DNA from 2 places in the Vreelandella subglaciescola genome. Region 1 is predicted to be linked to the other one. Evidence: predicted binding sites of a transcription regulator. Region 1 holds the regulator's gene; the other holds the start of a gene.
What was found. The regulator LexA, encoded in region 1, represses DNA repair genes until DNA is damaged. The targets are predictions, from matches to a motif close to TACTGTNTANNTANACAGTA.
Positions count from the first base shown of each region.

Region 2: ruvA (Holliday junction branch migration protein RuvA) is a predicted target of LexA. The motif match lies at 5,800-5,819, and genes of this name have one in related genera.

Region 1 is NZ_LT670847.1:507,861-515,361, reverse strand. Features, by position in the region: gene mobB (molybdopterin-guanine dinucleotide biosynthesis protein B) at 1-411, shown strand, start outside; gene moaC (cyclic pyranopterin monophosphate synthase MoaC) at 447-1,244, shown strand; gene moaE (molybdopterin synthase catalytic subunit MoaE) at 1,246-1,716, shown strand; gene B5495_RS02325 (ribonuclease J) at 1,744-3,327, opposite strand; gene B5495_RS02320 (energy-coupling factor ABC transporter permease) at 3,599-4,270, shown strand; gene lexA (transcriptional repressor LexA) at 4,283-4,951, opposite strand; gene B5495_RS02310 (TetR/AcrR family transcriptional regulator) at 5,250-5,894, shown strand; gene B5495_RS02305 (hypothetical protein) at 5,920-6,186, opposite strand; gene B5495_RS02300 (L,D-transpeptidase) at 6,343-6,870, shown strand; gene nagZ (beta-N-acetylhexosaminidase) at 6,957-7,501, shown strand, end outside.
Region 2 is NZ_LT670847.1:333,767-341,267, reverse strand. Features, by position in the region: gene tolB (Tol-Pal system beta propeller repeat protein TolB) at 1-1,251, opposite strand, end outside; gene tolA (cell envelope integrity protein TolA) at 1,311-2,390, opposite strand; gene tolR (protein TolR) at 2,383-2,820, opposite strand; gene tolQ (protein TolQ) at 2,834-3,523, opposite strand; gene ybgC (tol-pal system-associated acyl-CoA thioesterase) at 3,618-4,043, opposite strand; gene ruvB (Holliday junction branch migration DNA helicase RuvB) at 4,040-5,077, opposite strand; gene ruvA (Holliday junction branch migration protein RuvA) at 5,138-5,737, opposite strand; gene ruvC (crossover junction endodeoxyribonuclease RuvC) at 5,855-6,403, opposite strand; gene aspS (aspartate--tRNA ligase) at 6,508-7,501, opposite strand, start outside.

The sequences.
Region 1 (7,501 bases):
GATAGCTACCGGCTGCGTAGCGCCGGCGCCGCGCCCATGCTGGTGGCTTCCCGCGAGCGCTTCGCGCTGATGCAGGAAACCCCCGGTCAGGCCGAGCCGGATTTGGCCCATTTACTTCAGATGATGGCGCTGCACGCGCCGGATCTGGTGATTGTAGAAGGCTTCAAGGCCTGGCCGCTGCCCAAGCTGGTGCTGTATCGCGACGGCGTGGGGGATCCGGCTATTTTCAAAGACCCTTGGGTACGCGCAGTGGCCCTCAAGATGGCAGACGAACACGTGCTTGACCAACATCATGCGACGTCCGGCATCAGCCGGCTTGATCTCGACGATACCTGCGCCATTGCGGGCTGGATAGCCCGCTTTGCAGCACAGTGGCGCGGCGCTGATGTTGGCCAGCCCCTCAACGCATAATGCCTGAACGGCGGGATGATACGGAAGGTGAAAACATGCAGTTGACGCATCTTAACGCGCACGGCGAAGCCAGCATGGTCGACGTGGGCGATAAAGAAGAAACCCGCCGCGAGGCCATCGCTTCGGGGCGCATCGTGATGCAGCCGGAAACCCTTGAGCTGCTGGTGGACGGTGCGCTACCCAAGGGCGACGTGATCGCCACGGCGCGTATCGCCGGTATCCAGGCGGCCAAACGTACCCACGAGCTGATTCCGCTGTGCCATTCGCTGGCGCTTTCCAAAGTGGCGCTGGAGTTTGATATAGACGTGGCGAACAGCTGTGTCCACGTTGAGGCGATGTGTCGCCTGACCGGCCGCACCGGGGTGGAAATGGAAGCGCTGACCGCCGTGTCGGTGGCGTGCCTGACGCTTTATGACATGTGCAAGGCGGTGGACAAGGACATGCGCATTGAGGCGGTGCAGCTGGAGCACAAAAGCGGCGGCCGGCGAGGCGTTTATCAGCGCAGCAGCGCTACACTGCCCATCGTGACGGGCGATAGCGCTACGCGTGAGGTGTCGCTGGGCGAGCGCTGTTATGCCCCCTGCGTGCGCGTCAAGTTTCTGGCTGAACTGCGCGAGCGGGTGGGTGAAAGTGAAGCGGTAGTGGCGCTGGATGACTTGGAAAACTGCGACGTGGCGGGCCTGAAGGCCACGCTGACGGCGCGCGACTCAGCGTTTGAGGCGCTGGGCGAACGGCGTATTCTGTGTGCCATTAATCAGGTCATGGCCAACGACAGCGCACGTATTACCGACGAAGACGAGGTGGCGTTTTTTCCACCCGTCACCGGGGGCTAGCATGGACGTTCACAAAGACATTCGCGTCAGCGTTCAGCGCGAACCGTTTAGCGGCGTCGATGACAGCCGCGAGCTTGGCCACGGGCGTACCGATATCGGGGCAGTGGTGTGTTTCACCGGTCTGGTGCGCGATTTCAACGAAACGCCCGATGTCACCGGGCTGACCCTGGAACACTACCCCGGTATGACCGAGCGCACGCTTGAAGAGATCGGCGAGCAAGCGTGGAAGCGCTGGCCGCTGAAGGGCGTGCGCATCGTTCACCGCGTGGGCTACATGGCGCCGGGCGACGGCATTGTGCGCGTTAGTGCAGCAAGCGCCCACCGGCGCGATGCCTTTGAGGCCTGCGATTTCATCATGGATTTTCTCAAAACCCGGGCGCCGTTCTGGAAAAAAGAACACGCCAGAAGCGGGGATTACTGGGTGAAGGAGCGCGCCACCGACTACGCTGATGCCGACCGCTGGGAGTCTTGATTTAGCCGTGACGTCGCGGGCTGGCGCTCAGCTAAAAGACGGCATCTCTGCCGCCATGATCTGCAAGTGGATGCTGGGCAGGTGCTGCATATGCTCGGCCAGCCAGCCCAGCAGGCACGGCTTCAGCGATTGGCGCAGTTCAGCCAGGGTGTCGGCGTGAATGGCGTCTAGCTGATCGTCCAGCCAGTCGCTGAAGCTGTCTTCATCCAGCGGGCTGGCGCCGGTGCTTTCGAGCATCAGCCGGCCGATGCGCGCCCAGCCGGTATCAGTGGCGGTGACTGGCAGGGCCAGATGCAGGCTGCCCCGGCGCCCGTGTGCGCTGGCGTCATCAAGCCCCGGGTGGGCCACCACGGCGTTCTGGCTGACAATACACGGCGGTTGCGGGTGGCGTGCTTCACGATGCAGGCCGTTTTCATCATAGCGGATCATGTCGCCGTTGAGCGGCGACAGAGGTGCATTGATGCCCAGCGACTCCGCGAGCTCCCGATGAACCTGCTGGTGGCGCGCTTCGCCGTGAACGGGGAGTAAATGCGTGGGTTTGATCCAGCTGTAAAGCGTTTTCAGCTCTTCCTGTGCGGGGTGGCCGGTGGCGTGAAGCGCGGGGCGATTGAACTCATCAAACAGCGTGACGCCGAGACGCTCAAGCCGCGTTTTAAGCCGCTCAATGGGGCGCTCGTTGCCGGGAATGGCTTTGGCCGAAAAAATCACGCTGTCGCCGGTGGCAAGCTCCATGTGCGGGTGTCGCCCCTGCGCCAGTCGTGTCAGCGCCGCGCGGGGCTCTCCCTGGCTACCCGTGGCGATAACCACCACTTCATGGGGCGGCAAATAGCCCAGATCGTGAATCGGCACCAGCGGCGGCAACTCTTCCAGATAGCCAAGCCCTCGGGCAACGCTGACCATGCGCTCCATTGAGCGCCCCATCAGGCTGATACGCCGTCCCGTCTGGTTGGCCGCACGCGCCACGGCCACAATGCGGGCAATGTTGCTGGCAAAGCAGGAAACCACCACGCGGCCCCGGCACTCGGCCAGCGTCTCGGCCAGCGCCCGGGCGACGTCGCCCTCACTGGCCGAATGCCCCGGTACCGGCGCGTTGGTGGAGTCACCGACGACAAGATCCACAGGCGCGAGCGCGCGGAACTGCTCGGCGTCCAGCGCTGGGCCAACGAGCGGGTCGGGGTCAAGCTTCCAGTCGCCGGTGTGCAGTACGCGCTGGCGCCCGGCGGCGATCATCAGCGCGCAGCTTTCCGGAATAGAGTGGGGCAGCGGCAGATAGCGCAGGGTAAAAGCCCCCGAGCTTAAGGCTTCTCCCGGCTCTATAACGCGAATGGCGTTAGGCGCAAGGCCATGTTCGGCAAATTTGAGGCGCAGCAACCCGGCGGCAAGCGGGGTGGCGTAAATCGGACACTGCCAGTGTGGCCATAGCCAAGCCACGGCACCGATGTGGTCTTCATGACCGTGGGTAATAAACAGCGCGCGGGGCGTAATGCCCAGCGTCCGGGGCGTCTCGAAATTGGGGACTTGCAGGGGTGTGTCGGGCAGGTCCTGACGGATCATCATGCCGCAGTCCACGGCAATCCACTCATCGGCATAGCCGTAAAGCGTCAGATTCATACCGATCTCGCCGCATCCGCCCAGCGGCAGCAGACGCAGGGGATGGCGGTGTCGGGGACGAACGGTAACGCGTGTGGGATCCATCGGGTATAAAATGCCTTGAAAGTAGGGCTTTACTATACGGGATTGCGGGGGCGGCTCACAATCGCCGGGGCGGTGGCGAGTGCGCTGCGTGCGGCTATCCGCTACACTGCGTCCGCCGTTTTTTTCGCTCATGTCCCGTTTTGATGCCACCTTGGCGTTAGCGGGGACGTCTCAGGCCGAGGTTGCTATGTCTTTTGCGCAAAGTGTGCTGTCGCCCTGGTTGCTGGTGCTGTGTGCCGCTGTTTCTCTTGCACTGCTGGCCTGGCTGATGACGCTCAGGCCCTGGCAGGCATTGGTCAACGATACCGCGCTTCAGCATCGCTGGCTGGCGGCAACGCTCGGCGTGGTGGTGCTGTGGCAGCTGCGTGCGCAAGCGGTTGACTGGCTGACGCTGCACCTGGTGTTTACCACGCTGCTATTGCTGCTGTTCAAAGCGCCGCTGGCGCTGGTGAGCAACGTGCTGGTCAACGTGGCGATGGTGGCCATCGGGCGCAACGACTGGACACTACTGGGCGTTAACGTGCTGGTCACGGGGATCGTGCCGGCCGTGGTGGTGGGGTTGGTCTGGCGATTTGTCGACCGCAAGCTGCCGGATAACATCATGCTGTTCATGTTTGTCTGCGGTTTTTTCGGCTCGGCGCTGGCCACATTGGCCGGCGGGCTCTCGGCCGTCGGCCTGATTCTCATTGGTAGCCAGGACGCTCATGCGATACTGCTGGCGAAAGAATACGCCCGGTTTTTGCCGCTGCTAATGCCGGCGGAAGCTTTTATTACCGGCATGTTGCTGATCATTTTGATGGTGTACCACCCGCACTGGGTGGCCACCTTCAACGATCAGCGCTATATCGATAGTCAATGAGATAGTCAATGACTAGCCCAGCGCCTGGCCGTTGCCACCGCGGATGACGCCAACGCCGACGCCTTCGATATCCAACGCCTGGGTGCGCAGGTCAATATCAATGGGGGGGAAGTCGGTGTTTTCGGCGGTGAGCTGAACGTGATGCCCCTGGCGTTGGAAACGTTTGACCGTGACGTCGTCGTCAATCCGGGCGACCACGATCTGCCCGTCACGAACGTGTTCGGTGCGGTGTACCGCGAGCAGATCGCCTTCCAGAATACCCACGTCTTTCATGGACAGCCCGCGTACGCGCAACAGGTAGTCGGCTTTGGGCGTGAAATATTCCGCCGGCAGCGGGCAGTAGCGGTCGATGTGCTCGGCGGCGAGTATCGGACTTCCAGCGGCGACTTCGCCGATAATCGGCAGCCCCTGAGAAGCGCTGTCGCTGTTGCCGACGGTGTCTATCGCTGATTCGACGGAGGCGTCCTGGGCGGGCAGGCGAATGCCGCGCGAGGTATTACGCACGATACGAATGGCGCCTTTGCGTTCCAGCGCGCGCAGGTGCTCTTCAGCGGCGTTGGGCGAGCGAAACCCCAGCGCCCGGGCGATTTCGGCACGGGTAGGAGGGTAGCCGTGATCGCCCATCGTCTTGACGATAAAGTCGTACACGTTTTGCTGACGTGCGGTTAATGCCTGCGCCATAGGAAGCTCCCGGATCGCAACAACCCCGCAGTGGTTGGCAGCGGGTTGCTAATGCAGAGGTTAATGGTGTGGTGATGGCTCATGTTGCGCCGGCGTTTTACCCCGGCGCGATTGTGGTTAAGTATACAGTATGGGGCTATGTCCAGTACATAGTCTGAAAATAGCGGTGCTATGGCCCGGTGCCTCGCTCTGCATACAGGCGCAACGGGACTGCCCGTACGTGAGAAAGATTGAGCCGCGTTTGGCCATGGCGTAATATTCCGCTATGTTTTAAACAGCCGTTTTGGGAGAGCGCCGTATGGCTCAGCCGGATACAATGACGCGCATCTTGGATACCGCCGAGGTGCTGTTTGCAGAGCGCGGCTTTGCCGAGACGTCGCTACGTCACATTACCAGCAAGGCCCAGGTGAACCTGGCTGCGGTCAACTACCACTTTGGCTCCAAGAAAGCGCTGATTCAGGCGGTTTTTTCGCGCTACCTTGATCCGTTTACGCTGCGTTTTCACGCTGCGCTTGACGCGCTGGAAGCTGAGCATAAAGGTCGGGTCATTCCGCTTGAAGCGCTGCTCGAAAGCATGGCTGCCACGGTGCTTGCCGTCCCCGCCGAGCGCAACAGCCTCAAGGTGTTCATGCGATTGCTGGGGCTTGCCTACAGCCAGGCACAGGGGCACCTGCGTCGCCATATCCAACAGCACTACGGCGATGTGTTTACCCGCTTTACCGAGCTGGTGCGCAAGGCTACGCCGGAGCTGCCCGACGCCGAGCGTTTCTGGCGGCTGCACTTTGTGCTGGGCACGGTGATTTTCACCCTGTCGGGGCTGGATGCGCTGAAAGACATTGCCGAAAAAGACTATGACGAACAGGTCACCACGCGCGACCTGGTCAGACGCCTGCGCCCGGTGGTGGTCGCGGCCATGAACGCGCCGCTGCCCGCCGAGGCGTAACCGCTCGGGCACGGTAGGCGAGTGGTCAGGATGCCGTGTCCAGCTGTTTCACAATGGCCTGATAGCTGGCTTCAGGAAACAGTAGCGCATTGATGGTGGCGGCATAAATGCGCCCGGAGTCGCGTAATTGCTCGATGCTTTCAGCGTCTTCGCTGGCACTCAAGTAGAAAAAATCGTGGCCTTCGATAAAGCCAGCCTTGAGCCGCTTGAAGGCACGAAAGGCCGTCCCTTTGGGATCCCCCCGGCTCCGATCGATTTCCTTCAGTGTCCAGGTGTCAGCGTAATGGGGCATGGAGTACCTATCGGTTTGGGCAACAGTTTTGGTAACTGTTGTGGTAATAGCTTTGGAGACAGGGCGGCCGGCGGTGTGATACTCAGCGCGGCCACGGAATACTCAGCATACCGCTTTATTTTAACGACTCGTAGGCCAGTCAGGATCAGGACCTTTATGCATACCCCGACACTGAGCGACCTTCCGCCGCAAAGCGCGGCATGGGTTGAAATTGATATTCACGACCAGTCGCTGACGCTGTGGCACGGGCAAACGCCAGGCCACCGCTGCCTGATTTCGACCGGCAAGGCCGGCACCGGCCAGAGTGAGGGCAGTGGACAAACGCCGCTGGGCTGGCACTATGTGCGCGCCGCCATTGGCGCCGATGCTCCCGACAACGCCGCCTTTCGTGGCCGGCGCGAAACCGGTGACGTCTACACCCCGGCGCTTGCCGCCAAACACCCCGAGCGCGACTGGGTTTTGAGCCGTATCCTGTGGCTGTGCGGGCTGGAAAAAGGCCACAACCGCGGCGGTCAGTTGGATTCCCAACGGCGCTATATTTATCTGCACGGCACGCCACCCGACGAGCCCATGGGCGTGCCCGCCTCTCACGGCTGCGTGCGCCTGCGCCTTGACGATCTACACTACTTATTCACCCAAGCGTCACCCGGCACGCCGGTCTGGCTGCACGATGGCTCGGTGTGAATAGTTCGGCGTGAATAGTTCGATGTATTGTGACAGCCGTCGATGATCGTCTAACATTACGCTCCCCTTTTGCAGGATCCTTGACGATGACTCAACCCCTAGGCCCGGTCATGCTTGACCTTGAAGGGCCAAGCCTTGGCGCTACCGAGGCGCGCCTGCTGCGCGAACCGGCGGTAGGCGGCGTCATTCTGTTTGCCCGCAACGTGGAAAACGCTGCGCAGGTCAGCCGGCTGTGCGCCGAAATTCGCCGCCAGCGCCCCGAGCTGCTGATTGCCATTGACCAGGAAGGCGGTCGCGTGCAGCGCATCAGGCAAGGCGTTACCCGCCTGCCACCGATGGCGCGGCTGGGCGAACGCTTTGTGGATTCGCCCCAAGAGGGCGCCTCACTGGCCAAAGATGCCGGCTGGCTACTGGGCATGGAAATGGCTGCCTGCGGGCTGGACATTACCTTTGCGCCGGTGCTCGACGTCGACTGCGGCCTTTCCAGCGTGATCGGCGATCGCAGCTTTGGCAGCGATCCGCAGGCCGTGGCGATCCTTGGCGAAGCATTCGTCATGGGACTGCACGAAGCCGGTATGGCGGCGGTGGGCAAGCATTTCCCCGGCCACGGCGGCGTGGCGGCGGATTCGCA
Region 2 (7,501 bases), 170 kb from region 1:
CGGCGACCACGCGGGCTCGCGCACATCTCCCTGAGCCGCAGGCAGACGGAACGAAGCACGACCATCAACGGATACGGCGCTAAGCACGCCCTTCCCGCCCTGCTGAGTGGCAAAGAGTACCATGGTGCCGTTAGGCGCAACACTGGGCGACTCGTCGTGGGTGGTCTCGCTCAATACCACCAGACGGCCGGATTCCAGCTCCTGACGCGCTATCTGGTAGCCATTTTTTGAACGGTGAACCAGCAGGATCTTCTCGCCATCAGGAGAAAAGCGGCCCCGGGCATTGTATTTTCCGGTAAAGGTCAGCCGTTCGGCATTGCCGCTGCCCAGCGTATAGCGATACAGCTGTGGCCCGCCGCTGCGGTCCGAGGTAAACAGCAGGCTGCGGCCATCGGGCGCCCAGGAGGGTTCGGTATCAATGCTTGAGTTATTGGTCAGGCGCTGCGTCGCACGGCCGGACAGATTCATCACGTAGATTTCAGGCTGGCCGTCTTTCGACAACGACATGGCCAGCTTGCGCCCGTCCGGCGACCACGCCGGCGCGCCGTTGATGCCGTCAAAGTCGGTCAGCTGGATCCGCTGCCCGCTGGCCACCTGCTGCACATAAATAGCCGGACGCTCGCTCTCAAAGGAAACGTAAGCCAGCTTCTTGCCGTCCGGCGACCACGCCGGCGACAGAATCGGCTCATCGGAAGTCAGCACCTGCTGGCTGTTATGCCCGTCGGCGTCCGCCACGTAAAGTCCGTAGTCGATGTTATCGCCAACGCCCTGGGCGGTGACGTAGGCAATGCGCGTGGAAAACGCCCCGCGAATATCGGTAATGGCCTCGAACACGGCATCGCTGATGCGATGCGCCGCGCCGCGCAGGTTGTTACCGCTGGCGCTGATGCGCTCTTGCAGCATGGGACGCGCGCCGCTGACGTCGAGCAAATCATATTCGATCTGATAGCCGTCGGCGGTTTTCTGGCTGCGACCAACCAGCAGGTAACGCACATCCAGCGAGCGCCACTCGCCAAAGGCCACGTCGTCGGCGCTGTGCGGGCGGGCAAACATGGACTCGCGGGCGAGCGGATCAAAATAACCGCTGCGCGCCAGGTCATCCTGGACGATTTGCGCCACGTCCTCCGGCATACCCCCAGCGCCCTCGAAGGGCACCACGCCAATCGGCAGTGCGCTATCGCTGCCGCGGGTAATTTCGATGGTCAGGTTGTTGGCGCTTGCCGCGCTGCTGAACAGCACAAGCGCGAGCATCAGGGCGCCGTATAACAACCGCGCCGGGTGCAGTAAGGCGGTGCTTCTTGATACTTTCATCAGCGAACATCTCCCGGTGTGAAACGTAGGTTGAACTGGCGTAATTCGGACTGCTGCGCAGCGGGCAGATCGCGCAGCTCGATAAACGGCGAGGCCTGCTCAACCGCCTGCACGGCGGAACGATCAAAGCTGCTATCGCCGCTTGACGTGGCCACCGTAACGGCCAGCACTTCGCCGGATGGCCCTAAACGCACGCTTAGCGTCGCGCTCATGCTATCGCTTGCCCCGGCCGGAATCAGCCAGGCTTGTTCGACCGCGCGACGCACAATGGCAATAAAGCCGTTGGCGGCCTCTTCTGCCTGTTTGGCTTTGGCCGCCGCTTCTCTTTCGCCTTCAAGCCGGCGCTGCATGGCGGCTTCTTTCTTGCGTTGTGCTTCGGCTTCTTGTTTACGCTTTTCCGCTGCGGCTTTTTCAGCTTTGGCCTTTTCAGCGGCTTCTTGCTTGCGCTTCTCGGCTGCGGCTTGTTCAGCAGCTTCTTTCTGGCGTTCTTCTTCCGCCGCCTTCTCGGCTGCGGCTTGTTCAGCAGCTTCTTTCTGGCGTTCTTTTTCCGCCGCTTTTTCGGCTGCGGCTTGTTCAGCGGCTTCTTGCTGGCGCTCTTCTTCCGCGGCCTTTTCGGCTGCGGCTTGTTCAGCGGCTTCTTTCTGGCGCTCTTCTTCCGCGGCCTTTTCGGCTTTGGCTTGTTCAGCGGCTGCTTGTTTACGCTGCTCTTCCGCGGCGGCCATGGCTTCAGCCTGATCGATCACGGCCTGTTCAAGCTCGCTGGGCGTGTCGTCTTCCTGCGGCTCTGGTTCTGGCGCGGGTTCCGGTTCGGTCTCTTGTTTCGGCTCGGGGGGCGCTTTTTCTTCGGCGTTGGCCGCTGCCTGTTGCTCGTTGATCTGCTGGGCGACGTCCGTCCGCGTCTCGGTGCTGACCAGCGTGGCCTGCACAATGGACGACGAATCCGGCGTCTCTTCGTTTGCCGGCAGCTTTATCAGACTAAACACAAACACCGCCAGATGCAGCAGAACCGCCAGCAGCGTCGGCCAGAAATAACTTTCTGTTGGACGCTTGCGAAATTTTCGCCCTAAACGCTTACTCATCGTGCCCCGGCTCGGATATCAGCCCCACGTTGGCAACGCCGGAGCGCTGCAGCGTACTCATCAGCGTCACGACCTGGCCGTAAGCGACGTTGCGGTCGCCTCGTACCATGACCGGCGTCTCAGGGCTACGTTGAATAATCGCGCTCACCCGCTTGGTTAGTTCATCCGACTCGACCGCGGCGGTGTCTTCACCCAGCGTAATATAGTAGCTGCCGTCCTGATCGACCGACACGATCACCGGCTCGGTATTATCCGGCGTATCGATCGGCTCGGCCGTTGCCTGGGGCAGATCTACATCGACGCCCTGATTAAGCATGGGCGCGGTAATCATGAAAATGACCAGCAGCACCAGCATCACGTCGATAAAAGGCACCACGTTGATTTCTGCCATCGGGCGGCGCTGGCCACTGCGATTAAAGGGTCCTTGCATGGGTAACTCCCTTTTAGCGGGTCGTGGCGTCACGCCCTTGCAGATTGCGATGCAAGATAGCGTAAAACTCTTCGGCAAAGTCTTCGTACTGCCCGAGAAGACGCGTGGCCTGGCTGGACAGACGGTTATAGAAGATGACCGCCGGAATGGCCGCCAGCAGCCCCATGGCCGTGGCAATCAGCGCTTCGGCAATCCAGGGCGCGACGGTGGCGAGGGTGGCCTGTTGCGCCATGGACAACGACTGAAACGAACCCATGATCCCCCAGACGGTGCCAAACAGCCCGATATACGGGCTGGCCGAGGCCACCGTGGCGAGAAAGACGAGATGCTGGGTCAGGCGGTTTTCTTCGCGCGACCAGGCCACGCGCATGCTGCGCTGCACGCCTTCCAGCACCGTGTCGGCACGCTGGGTTTTCGGGGCCAGACGATGAAACTCGCGAAATCCTGACTGAAAAATGTTCTCGGCGCCGCGCCGAGCGTCATCGGCGGGAATGTCGCGGTACAGATCATTCAGATCCACGCCCGACCAGAACGTGTTTTCAAACTGTTCGTGCGACTTCTGGGCCCGGCTAAGCGCGAAACTGCGCTGAAAAATCACGACCCAGGAAAGCAGCGACGCGGCCACCAGCAGCAGCAGCACCAATTGAACCACCAGACTTGCGTTGGCAATCAGGTGGGGAATGGACATGGAGTTATCGTTCACAGTCGCCCTCTTTGCATGTGTTGCCCGTATGGCGTGGCAGTGAGTCTAAACGTTGCCGGCATAAATGACGCCGGTACGCACTATGTTTTCATGATCATTGCTTAATGTCGCCAACAACGTCAGCCAGTCGCGGCGGCCAGACTTTGGGGCGCAGGCGGCTAGCGTCCAGGCAGGCAATTTCAACGGTGGCGCTGCATAACAGCGTGCCTTCGCAGTAGACCGCCTGAGCAAAGCTCATGCGGCAACGGCTCTGCGACACCACTTTGGCGGTTACTTCAAGCGCATCGTCAAGCCGCGCCGGGCGGGCATAATGGCAGTCAAGGCGGTATACCACCAGCTGGGTCTGCTCATCCAGCAGCGATGCCTGAGTCAGCCCGAGTCCGCGCAGCCATTCGCTGCGGGCGCGTTCCATGAATTTGAGATAGTTGACGTAGTAAACGATGCCGCCGGCATCGGTATCTTCAATGTAGACACGCACCGGCAGCGTGAAATCGGCGTTACCCGTAAAAGAGTCACTCATGGGCGCACCTCGCCCTGGATGTTGGCGGCATCTTCATGGGGTACCCGGTTAAAATGTGCCCAGGCCTGACGCGTAACCATGCGCCCGCGGGGCGTGCGCATCATCAGCCCTTGCTGAATCAGGTACGGCTCAATCACGTCTTCGATGGTATCGCGCTCTTCACTGATCGCCGCCGCGAGGGAATCGACCCCCACGGGGCCGCCGTCAAACTTGTCCATCATCGTCAGCAAAAGCCGGCGATCCATGTGGTCGAGGCCATGATGATCAACGTTGAGCATGTTGAGCGCGGCATCCGCCATGGCGACGTCGACCCGGCCGTCGCCCTTGATGTCGGCGTAGTCACGCACCCGGCGCAGCAGCCGGTTGGCAATACGCGGCGTACCGCGCGAGCGCTTGGCGATTTCTACCGCGCCGTCTTCGCTGGTTGCCACGCCCATCAGCCCCGCCGAGCGCGCGACGATGGTGGAAAGCTCTTCGAGATTATAGAACTCCAGGCGCTGGACGATGCCGAAGCGGTCGCGCAGCGGCGAGGTTAACAGGCCCGCTCGGGTGGTCGCACCGACCAACGTAAAGCGTGGCAGATCTAGCTTGATCGAGCGCGCCGCGGGGCCTTCGCCGATCATGATGTCGAGCTGAAAATCTTCCATTGCCGGGTACAGCACTTCTTCAACCACCGGCGAGAGACGATGAATTTCATCGATAAACAGCACATCGCCCGGCTCCAGATTGGTGAGTATCGCGGCCAGATCGCCAGCGCGCTCAAGCACCGGACCGGAAGTGGATTTCAGCCCCACGCCCATTTCCGCCGCGATGATGTTGGCCAGCGTGGTTTTGCCCAGCCCTGGTGGGCCAAACACCAGCGTATGGTCGAGGCTTTCCTGGCGCAGTCTCGCCGCGCCGATAAAGATCTCCAGCTGCTCGCGCACGCGGGGCTGGCCGATGTAGTCGGCAAGGTGCTTGGGGCGTATGGCGTAATCAACCCTGACCTCGCCCTGCTCTGGCTCAGCGGCAATCAGCCGGTCGTGCTCGATCATAAAGACGCTCTTGTCATTAAGGACGTTCTTGTCATAAAGACATCTGCCTGGAGGAAACCTTTAGCGGCCAATTCGCCGAGTCAGCGCGGCCTTGATCAGCTTTTCGGTAGTGCTGCTGTGATCAAGGTCGGTCAGCATTTTGGCGGCCTCGGTGGGCTTGTAACCCAGGCTGACCAACGCGGCTTCGGCGTCGGCAACGCTATGTTGCACGGGGCTAGCGGCGGCTTCCATCGGCAGCGGCGCATCGCCCTGCTGCCACTCGGGGAAGCGATCGCGCATTTCGATAATCAACCGCTCGGCGGTTTTCTTGCCCACGCCGGGTAACCGAGTCAGCGCTTTGCTGTCGTCGTCGTGCACGCAGCGCATAAAGGCGTCTTCGTCCATGCCCGAAAGAATCGCCAACGCCAGTTTGGGGCCCACGCCGTTGACCTTGATCAGCGCCCGGAACAATGCCCGTTCGCGCTCGCGGCCAAAGCCGTACAGCAGGTGGGCGTCATCGCGCACGGTCAGGTGGGTATACAGCATCGCCGTTTCGCCCACCGCCGGCAGCGCCACCAGCGTATTCATCGAGGCTTCAAGTTCGTAGCCCACGCCGTTCACGTCAAGCAATAGCCACGGGGGCTTTTTTTCCCACAGCTGCCCGGTCAAACGTCCAATCATAGCGGCGCTCGCTTCTGGTTAATCCATGAAAATGCTGCTGATAGACGCCTAGCATAAAGCCACTCTGTACGGCTGACCAGTATCGTGCCGCTGAATCACAACGGCCAGCCACGATGGCTACAGCCGCCAGCGTCCGCTACCACCGCGCCGCGATGGCGTACTGCTCGTCGCCATCAGGCCACTTTGCGCGTAGGCGTCAGTCAGCGCGATCGCCAGCGCATCGGCGGCGTCTTCCTGGGGCGTGGCAGACAAACCCAGAATGGCGGTTACCATATGCTGCACCTGGGTTTTATCCGCGCCGCCCTGGCCGGTTACCGCCTGTTTGATCTGGCGCGCAGCGTATTCGGCCGCCGCCAGCCCGTGGTTGGCCATGCACACCAGCGCTGCGCCGCGCGCCTGACCCAGCTTGAGCGCTGAATCGGGGTTTTTGGCCATAAACACCCGTTCGATGGAAACGCTGTCGGGCCGGTGCAGCCCCACCACTTCGGCCAGCCCGGCGTAAATCTGCGCTAGGCGCTGCTCAAGGGCGCCATCCCGCGTGCGAATGCAGCCGCTTGCCACATAGCATGGCTTGCCGTTCATCACGTCAATCACGCCGTAGCCGGTAATCCGCGAGCCGGGGTCAATGCCGAGAATACGTGTGGTCGGCGAATGAGCCTGTGTCATGGCAATGCCCTCCTTTGCGGTCACGCTGTTTTAGCGCGTCAGACAAAAACACCGACGCCCAAAGGCGCCGGTGTCATCGGATCAAACACGCCGTCTGGCGAAGGCTATTCGACGGTTTCTTCGACCTTGGCTTTTTGCCGCAGGCGGATGTTGAGGTCTTTCAGCTGCTCGGCGGTGACGTCGCTCGGGGCGTTGGTCATCAGGCAGGCCGCGCTCTGGGTTTTGGGGAAGGCGATGACTTCGCGGATGGTGGTCGCGCCGGTCATCAGCATGACCAAACGATCCAGACCGAAGGCCAGCCCGCCATGGGGCGGCGCGCCGTACTGCAGGGCGTCCAGCAGGAAGCCGAACTTCTCCTGAGCTTCTTCTGCGCCGATACCCAGAATCTCGAGCACCGTGCTCTGCATGGCCTGATCGTGGATACGGATCGAACCGCCGCCAAGCTCGGTGCCGTTGAGCACCATGTCGTAGGCGCGAGAAAGCGCGTTGGCGGGATCGGCCTTGAGTTCTTCGGGCGTGCAAGCGGGCGCAGTGAAGGGGTGGTGAAGCGGGCTCAAGCGGCCGCTGCCGTCGGTTTCAAACATCGGGAAGTCGACAACCCACAGCGGTGCCCAGTCGTGGGTGTAAAGCTCAAGGTCAGCGCCCAGACGCACGCGTAGCGCGCCGATGGCTTCGTTGACGATGTTGGCCTTGTCGGCACCAAAGAAGATGATGTCGCCGTCTTTGGCATCAACGCGGTCAAGCAGGTCTTCGATGATGTTATCCATGAACTTGACGATGGGCGACTGCAGGCCTTCAATGCCCTTGGCACGCTCGTTGACCTTGATCCAGGCCAGCCCTTTCGCGCCGTAAATACCCACAAAGCGGGTGTATTCGTCGATCGCCTTGCGCGACAGCGAGGCGCCGCCGGATACCTTGAGCGCGGCCACGCGGCCGTCGTCGGCGTTGGCCGGGCCGGAGAACACCTTGAAGTTGACGTCTTTCATCAGGTCGTCAACGTCGGTCAGCTCCAGCGGAATCCGCAGATCGGGCTTGTCCGAGCCGAAGCGCTGCATGGCGTCGTGCCAGGTCATGCGCGGAAACTCGGGCAGCGCCACG